2 regions of the Arthrobacter sp. LAR12-1-1.1 genome follow, and region 1 is predicted to be linked to the other one. Evidence: riboswitches for the same ligand, from Rfam matches in the RefSeq annotation. Region 1 holds a riboswitch; the other holds the start of a gene.
What was found. Region 1 has a riboswitch for glycine ahead of gcvP (aminomethyl-transferring glycine dehydrogenase). Riboswitches for the same ligand answer to the same signal wherever they lie in the genome.
Positions count from the first base shown of each region.

Region 2: it holds a riboswitch for glycine, as region 1 does, so the genes downstream of both, gcvP (aminomethyl-transferring glycine dehydrogenase) here and gcvP (aminomethyl-transferring glycine dehydrogenase) in region 1, are expected to answer to the same signal.

Region 1 covers NZ_JBEGIG010000016.1:35,067-38,467, reverse strand. The annotation lists gene gcvP (aminomethyl-transferring glycine dehydrogenase) at 1-1,651, opposite strand, end outside; glycine riboswitch at 1,691-1,806, opposite strand; glycine riboswitch at 1,808-1,906, opposite strand; gene MRBLAR12_RS12015 (TetR/AcrR family transcriptional regulator) at 2,186-2,725, opposite strand; gene MRBLAR12_RS12010 (MFS transporter) at 2,794-3,401, shown strand, end outside.
Region 2 covers NZ_JBEGIG010000024.1:2,289-5,689, forward strand. The annotation lists gene MRBLAR12_RS16005 (hypothetical protein) at 66-677, opposite strand; gene MRBLAR12_RS16010 (GNAT family N-acetyltransferase) at 786-1,304, opposite strand; glycine riboswitch at 1,559-1,656, shown strand; glycine riboswitch at 1,658-1,765, shown strand; gene gcvP (aminomethyl-transferring glycine dehydrogenase) at 1,818-3,401, shown strand, end outside.

The DNA of each region.
Region 1 (3,401 bases):
TCAGCTGGGCTTCGAGGTCCTCGATCAGTTCGCGCCAGCCCTCGGTCTGGGAGTCCGGGGCGAAGGGGTGGATGGAGGCGAACTCCGGCCAGGAGATGGCTTCCATCTCGGCCGTGGCGTTCAGCTTCATGGTGCACGAGCCCAGCGGGATCATGGTGCGGTCCAGGGCGAGGTCGCGGTCCGAGAGGCGGCGGATGTAGCGCAGCAACTGGGTTTCGGAACGGTGCGTGTTGAACACCGGGTGCTGGAGGTAGTCGGAGGTGCGCTCCACGGCGGAGTCCAGGCCGAAGCCCTCAGATGTGTCGGTCACCGACGCGCCAAACGCGGCGATGACGTCGGCGACGATAGCCACCGTCGTGGCCTCATCGGCGGAGATGCCGACAGTGTCGGCGTCGATGGCCCGCAGGTTGACGCCCTTGGCGTCGGCGGCCGCGATGATCTCTGCCGCCCGGCCCGGCACGGAGACGGTGATGGTGTCGAAGAATGACGTGTGCAGCACGTCCAGCCCGGCGGCCTTCAGGGAGGCGGCGATGGTCTTGGCGTGGACGTGGACCGACTGGGCGATGGCCTTCAGCCCGTCTGGGCCATGGTAGACGGCGTAGAACGAGGACACGATGGCCAGCAGTGCCTGGGCGGTGCAGATGTTGGACGTGGCCTTCTCGCGGCGGATGTGCTGCTCGCGGGTCTGCAGGGCCAGGCGGTAGGCGGGGACGCCGGCGTTGTCTTTGGAGACACCCACGAGGCGGCCGGGCATGGAGCGCTCCAGCCCCTTCTGCACGGCCATGTAGGCGGCGTGCGGGCCGCCGAAGAACAGCGGCACGCCGAAGCGCTGGGCGGAGCCGACGGCGATATCCGCACCCTGCTCGCCCGGAGGGGTGATCAGGGTCAGGGCCAGGAGGTCCGCGGCCACAGTGACCAGCGCGCCGCGTTCCTTGGCGTCGGCGATCACCGCGGTGTGGTCCAACACGCGGCCGGAGACGCCCGGCTGCTGCAGGACGACGCCGTTGATGACGCCCTCGGGCAGGCCCTTCGAGAGGTCCGCGACCTCGACCTCGAAGCCGAGGGCTTCCGCGCGGCCCTTGACGATCGCGATGGTCTGCGGGAGGCAGTCGGCGTCGAGGACGGTCTTGCCGTCGTGCGCCGTCTTGTTCTTGTTGGCGCGGCGCATCATCAGCACGGCCTCGGCGACGGCGGTGGCTTCGTCCAGCAGCGATGCGTTGGCGATCGGCAGGCCGACGAGGTCCTGGACCATGGTCTGGAAGTTCAGCAGGGCTTCGAGCCGGCCCTGGGAGATTTCCGGCTGGTACGGCGTGTACGCGGTGTACCAGGCCGGGGCTTCGAGGATGTTGCGGCGGATCACCGGCGGGGTGAGCGTGTCGTAGTAGCCCTGCCCGATCATCTGCACGGCGGTCTTGTTCTTCGCTGCCAGCTTGCGCAGCTCGGCGAGGACTTCCACCTCGCTGAGGGCGGCGGCGAGCGCGAGATCGGAGTCCTGACGGATGTCCTTCGGAACGGCGGTGTCCACCAGGGCGTCGACGGTGTCGTAGCCGACAGCCTTCAGCATGGCGTCGACGTCGGCCTGGCGGCGCGCGCCGATGTGCCGGTCAACGAAGGACGTGGAGGCTGGGGTAACAGTCACAAGGAACTCCATAACTCAGGCGGCGCAGGGTACGCCACATTGATTCGGGTTCCTCCCCGCTCTGTATTGGACCTGAGAGTTTCCGCGAAGCCTGCGTTTCAGGGGCTCCGCTTGCACCGTCGGTGAGCACAGCATGTCCGGGACACGCCTGCTACTTTCCAGAGATGCCTTGCCGCGGCGGTACATGGGCCTGAGAGATTCCTGGGGAGGGTTTGCTCCTACGGCGCCTGCTTGTACCTACTTGCAGGACTCTCCCGCCGCAGATCAAAGGCGTATTCAGTTGGGTGATTAATCGTGGGTGACAACAGTCACAGCTCCCATTCTCCTATGCCGGGCGCGCGTCCGCAAACTCCCTGCCAGCCGCCGACCCAGGTTACGGGCGACAAGCCGCCCCCGGGTGCGTCCGCCAACACGAGTTCGCCGGACAGCGGCCAGGTCGCCGCAACTTTGCGGCGAACTCGCACGCTTCCGGCGAGTTCGGCGGGGTGGGCGGGAGCGGGCGGGGTGGGCGGGAGCGGGCGGGGTGGGCGGGAGCGGGCGGGAGCGTCAGCGGCGCAGCTTCTCGACGGCGGCCAGCAGGCTCTCGACGTCCGCTTCGACCTCCGGAAGCGGCCCGCCGGGGCCCCGGCCCAGCATGGCGTTGAAGTACAGCCCGTCCCCCATGTACAGGACGGCCTTCGCCATGGCGGGTCCGACGTCGGCCGCCAGCAGTTCCAGCCAGCTCGCCTGGGCGGCGGCGAAGCGGCGGAGGGTCTCCCCGTGCGCCACCTCGGCGAGCCGCGTGGCCGCCACGAAGACCCGGTCCATGGGCGTGTCCGCCCACACCGAGGACCTAATGAAGTACGCCGCCGCCCCTTCGGGGGCCGCCGCCATGGCGGCAACATCCGCAGCCAGATGCCGGTCCAGCCGTTCCAGCAGGACCGCGATCATCGCCTCCTTGGTCGGGAAGTGGTAGAGCAGGCCGCCCTTGGAGACGCCGGCCCGGCGCGCGACGGCGTCCAGCGTCGCGGCGCGTTCACCGACTTCGATGAGCAGGGATTCGAAGGCATCGAGGACGGCCTCGCGGGCGACGGGTTTCCTGGGCATGCCTCCCATCATGCCTGCCCAGCCCTTCATTTCTTAACTGTACCGTCCAGACGGTATAGTTATGTCCTATGAGCATTTCATCGATCACCGCAGCCACCAGCATCCCGGCGGCCACCGGCCCCCGGGCACCGTGGCGCGACTGGGTGGCGCTGGCCCTGCTAATGTTCCCCGTCCTGCTCGTGGCCGTGGACAACACCGCCCTGACGTTTGCCCTGCCGGCCATCGCCACCAGCCTGTCCGCTTCCGGCGTCCAGCTGCTCTGGATCGTCGACGCCTATCCCTTGGTCCTGGCCGGACTGCTGGTCGCTATGGGCAGCCTCGGCGACAGGATCGGACGGCGCCGCCTGCTCTTCGTGGGCAGCGCGGGTTTTGCCGCGGTTTCGGCCGCGACGGCGTTCGCACCGAGCGCCGAATGGCTGATCGCCGGCCGTGCCGGGCTTGGCCTGTTCGGCGCCATGCTCATGCCGTCCACTCTTTCCCTGATCCGCAATATCTTTCCGCAGCCCAACCGGCGCAGGCTGGCCGTGGCGATCTGGGCCGCCGGCTTCTCCGGCGGCGCCGCCCTCGGCCCGATTGCCGGCGGCTGGCTGGTGGAACACTTCTGGTGGGGCGCCGTCCTGCTGGTCGCAGTGCCGATCATCCTTCCTCTCCTGGTGCTCGGTCCGGCGCTGATACC
Region 2 (3,401 bases), on a different contig from region 1:
CCGTGACCGACGCGTATTTCCGTGCCCGTCCCCTCAACAGGAGAGGTAGCCCGGCCTCAGCGGGTCTAGAGTGCGTTTTCTCGTAGCGCCCTGCTGTAGTGCTCAGGGGTATTCCTGGTTGCGGCCGACACAACGAGGTGTCGCCGGCTCAGCCGGTGTGCGAAGTACCCCTCGTACGGCAGCACGATGACAGTGTCGATTCCGCTTTCCCATGCCGGGATGAGTTCTTGGAGACTTCGGGGTTCGGCATCGTGGGGAAATTTCGGGATCAGGCTTCGGTCCCAGGCTTGATAAGCCTCGCGGTCCAGACCTTCCCATTCATACCGTTGAGTCCAAAAGGGTGGGATCAAAGGATTCAACCCCTGACTGGCGTCCCCGGACTCGCGCAATTCCGCGGGCGTGGGATGGTGCGTTGGATCTTCGATCTGGTACCAGCTCCAGGCCTGGTCCCATGACGTTTTCCAGCGCTTCTCCCACGTGGAGGCATCAGCCGATTCCGGCATCCGGGAATGACCACAGTCTGGTACGGGGCTTAGGGGCGGGATGTTGAGGTCGCCGGCCATGGACCATGCCTGCCGGACAAACAGAAGGAGAGTCAGGTGGTGTGGATCGTCATTGACGCGGATCACCATGTCATGCGGCCACGGACTTTCCGGTTGCGGCGTGCCCCATTGCATTTTCGTTACCCCCAGTTCGAAGACAGCCCGCGCGGGCCGAATTGCGTTCAGCGTCGCACCGACTTCACGCTCTGTAAACGGAGATCAGTTCGTTCGGGGCGTGCCCGGTCAGACGGTGTCGACCCAGTAGCGGCGTTTGCCGTTGCGGGTGTCCTCGTAGGCGCCGCCGTTCTTTTCGATGGTCGTCCGGGAGCCTGCATTATCCTCATCGCATGTGAGAAGAACCCGGGGGATTCCCAGTTCACGGGCAATCGGCAAGGCATCAGCCAGCGCCCTCGCTGCGTGGCCGCGACGCCTGGCGGAGGGCCTCACGCTGTAGCCGATGTGCCCGCCTTCGTTGAAGAGGAAGTCGTTCAGTTCGTGCCTGATGGCCAGTGAGCCAAGGAACGTGTCACCCTCCATGATCCACAAGTACGTGCAGGGCACATATCCTGGCTTCCGCGGGCTCTCCGGCCGAGCGTCATTGATGAGGGCGTCGACAAAGCGGCGGAACGACTGGGCATCTTTGAGTTCTTCCAGGGACCAGTCCTCCGCGCCCCCGCCGTCCCGGTGGGCGCCGTCAAATTCTGCGGATCCTTCCAGCCAGGAGGAGTGGTAGCTTGCGTCCGGAGCGATAAGGAGAGGCATCACGCGATCATATTCGAAGGGTTCGCGTTTCCCGTGGTCTCGGTCCGGGTGTGTAGGGTGCTGCCAGCGTCAGCGGACGGCAGGTCGTAGTAGCCCAACGGCCCCGGGGGATGGACTTGTTCCTTGGCTGGCATTCGACGGCGGGGAGGCACCCCCGTGGTGCAGGAAACAGCGACTCAATTGAAATTAATTTTGCATCCTGCCCGGGAACCAGATAAATTGTGAGCTGTGTCACCGACCAGTGGCACGGCTTATGATCTGCGGCGGGAGAGTCCTGCCGGTACGTTCAGCAGGCGCCGTAGGAGCAAATCCTCCCCAGGAATCTCTCAGGCCCACGTACCGCCGCGGCAAGGCAACTCTGGAAAGCAGTCCGGGCAACCGGGCTCACCGACGGTGCAAGTGGCGCGCTGCAATCAGCAGGGCAAAACGGAAACTCTCAGGTCCAATACAGAGCGGGGAGGAACCCGAATCATCGTGGCGTTTTGATGCCACCTGAATTATGGAGTTCCTCTCATGACGGTTCAATCGTCCCCGTCCACCTTCGCAGATCGCCACATCGGCGCCCGCCGCCAGGCCGACATCGACACCATGCTCAAGGCCGTCGGCTACGACAGCGTTGATGGCCTCGTTGACAACGCGGTCCCCGATTCCATTCGCCAGGAAAAGCCCCTCACGCTGGACAGCGCCCTCAGCGAAGTCCAGGTGCTGGCCGAGCTGCGCAAGCTCGCCTCCAAGAACAAGACGGCCGTGCAGATGATCGGCCAGGGCTACTACGACACCGTCACCCCGCCGGTGATCCGCCGCAACATCCTCGAAGCCCCGGCCTGGTACACCGCGTACACGCCCTACCAGCCGGAGATCTCCCAGGGCCGCCTCGAGGCGCTGCTGAACTTCCAGACCATGGTCCAGGACCTCACCGCGCTCCCGGTCGCCAATGCGTCGCTCCTCGACGAGGCCACCGCCGTCGCCGAGGCCGTGCTCCTCATGCGCCGCGCCAACAAGAACAAGTCCGCGGCCGGGGCCAAGACCGTCCTCGACGCCGACTGCCTCCCGCAGACCATCGCCATTGTGCTGGGCCGCGCCGAGGCCCTGGGCTTCGAGGTGGAGGTCGCCGACCTCTCCAAGGGCCTGCCCGAGGGCGTCATCAACGGCGTCGTCCTGCAGCAACCCGGTGTCTCCGGCCGGGTGTGGGACCAGTCCGGCGTGATCGCCGCTGCCAAGGAACGCGGCGCCCTCGTCACCGTGGCGGCGGACCTCCTGGCCCTGACCCTGATCACCCCTCCGGGCGAGCAGGGTGCAGACATCGCCGTCGGCTCCACCCAGCGCCTGGGCGTGCCGCTGTTCTTCGGCGGCCCGCACGCCGCCTACATGGCGGTGCGCGAGGGCATGGAACGCACGCTCCCCGGCCGCATCGTCGGCGTCTCCAAAGACAACGCCGGCGTCCCGGCGTACCGCCTGGCGCTGCAGACCCGCGAGCAGCACATCCGCCGCGAGAAGGCCACGTCCAACATCTGCACCGCGCAGGCACTGCTGGCCATCGTGTCCTCGTTCTACGCCGTCTACCACGGCCCCGACGGGCTGAAAGCCATCGCCGAGACCGTCCACAACAACACCCGCGCCCTCGCCGCCACGCTGAAGATCGCCGGCCGCGAACTGGCGAGCGACTCCTTCTTCGACACCCTCACGGTCCGCGTGCCCGGCAAGGCCGCCAAGGTCATCGCCGCCGCCGGGGCCCGGGGCATCAACCTGCGGCTCATCGACGCGGACACAGTTGGCGTGTCCGTCGATGAGACCACGACGCCGGAGGTCCTCGCCGCGGTCGTCGTCGCCTTTGGCGCCGGTCCGGTCCTGGAGGCCAAGGGCTTCGAGCTGCCCGAGACAGTGCTGCGCACCTCCGACTTCCTGCAGCACCCGGTCTTCAACACGCACCGTTCCGAAACCCAGCTGCTGCGCTACATCCGCCGCCTCTCGGACCGCGACCTCGCCCTGGACCGCACCATGATCCCGCTGGGCTCGTGCACCATGAAGCTGAACGCCACGGCCGAGATGGAAGCCATCTCCTGGCCGGAGTTCGCCTCCATCCACCCCTTCGCCCCG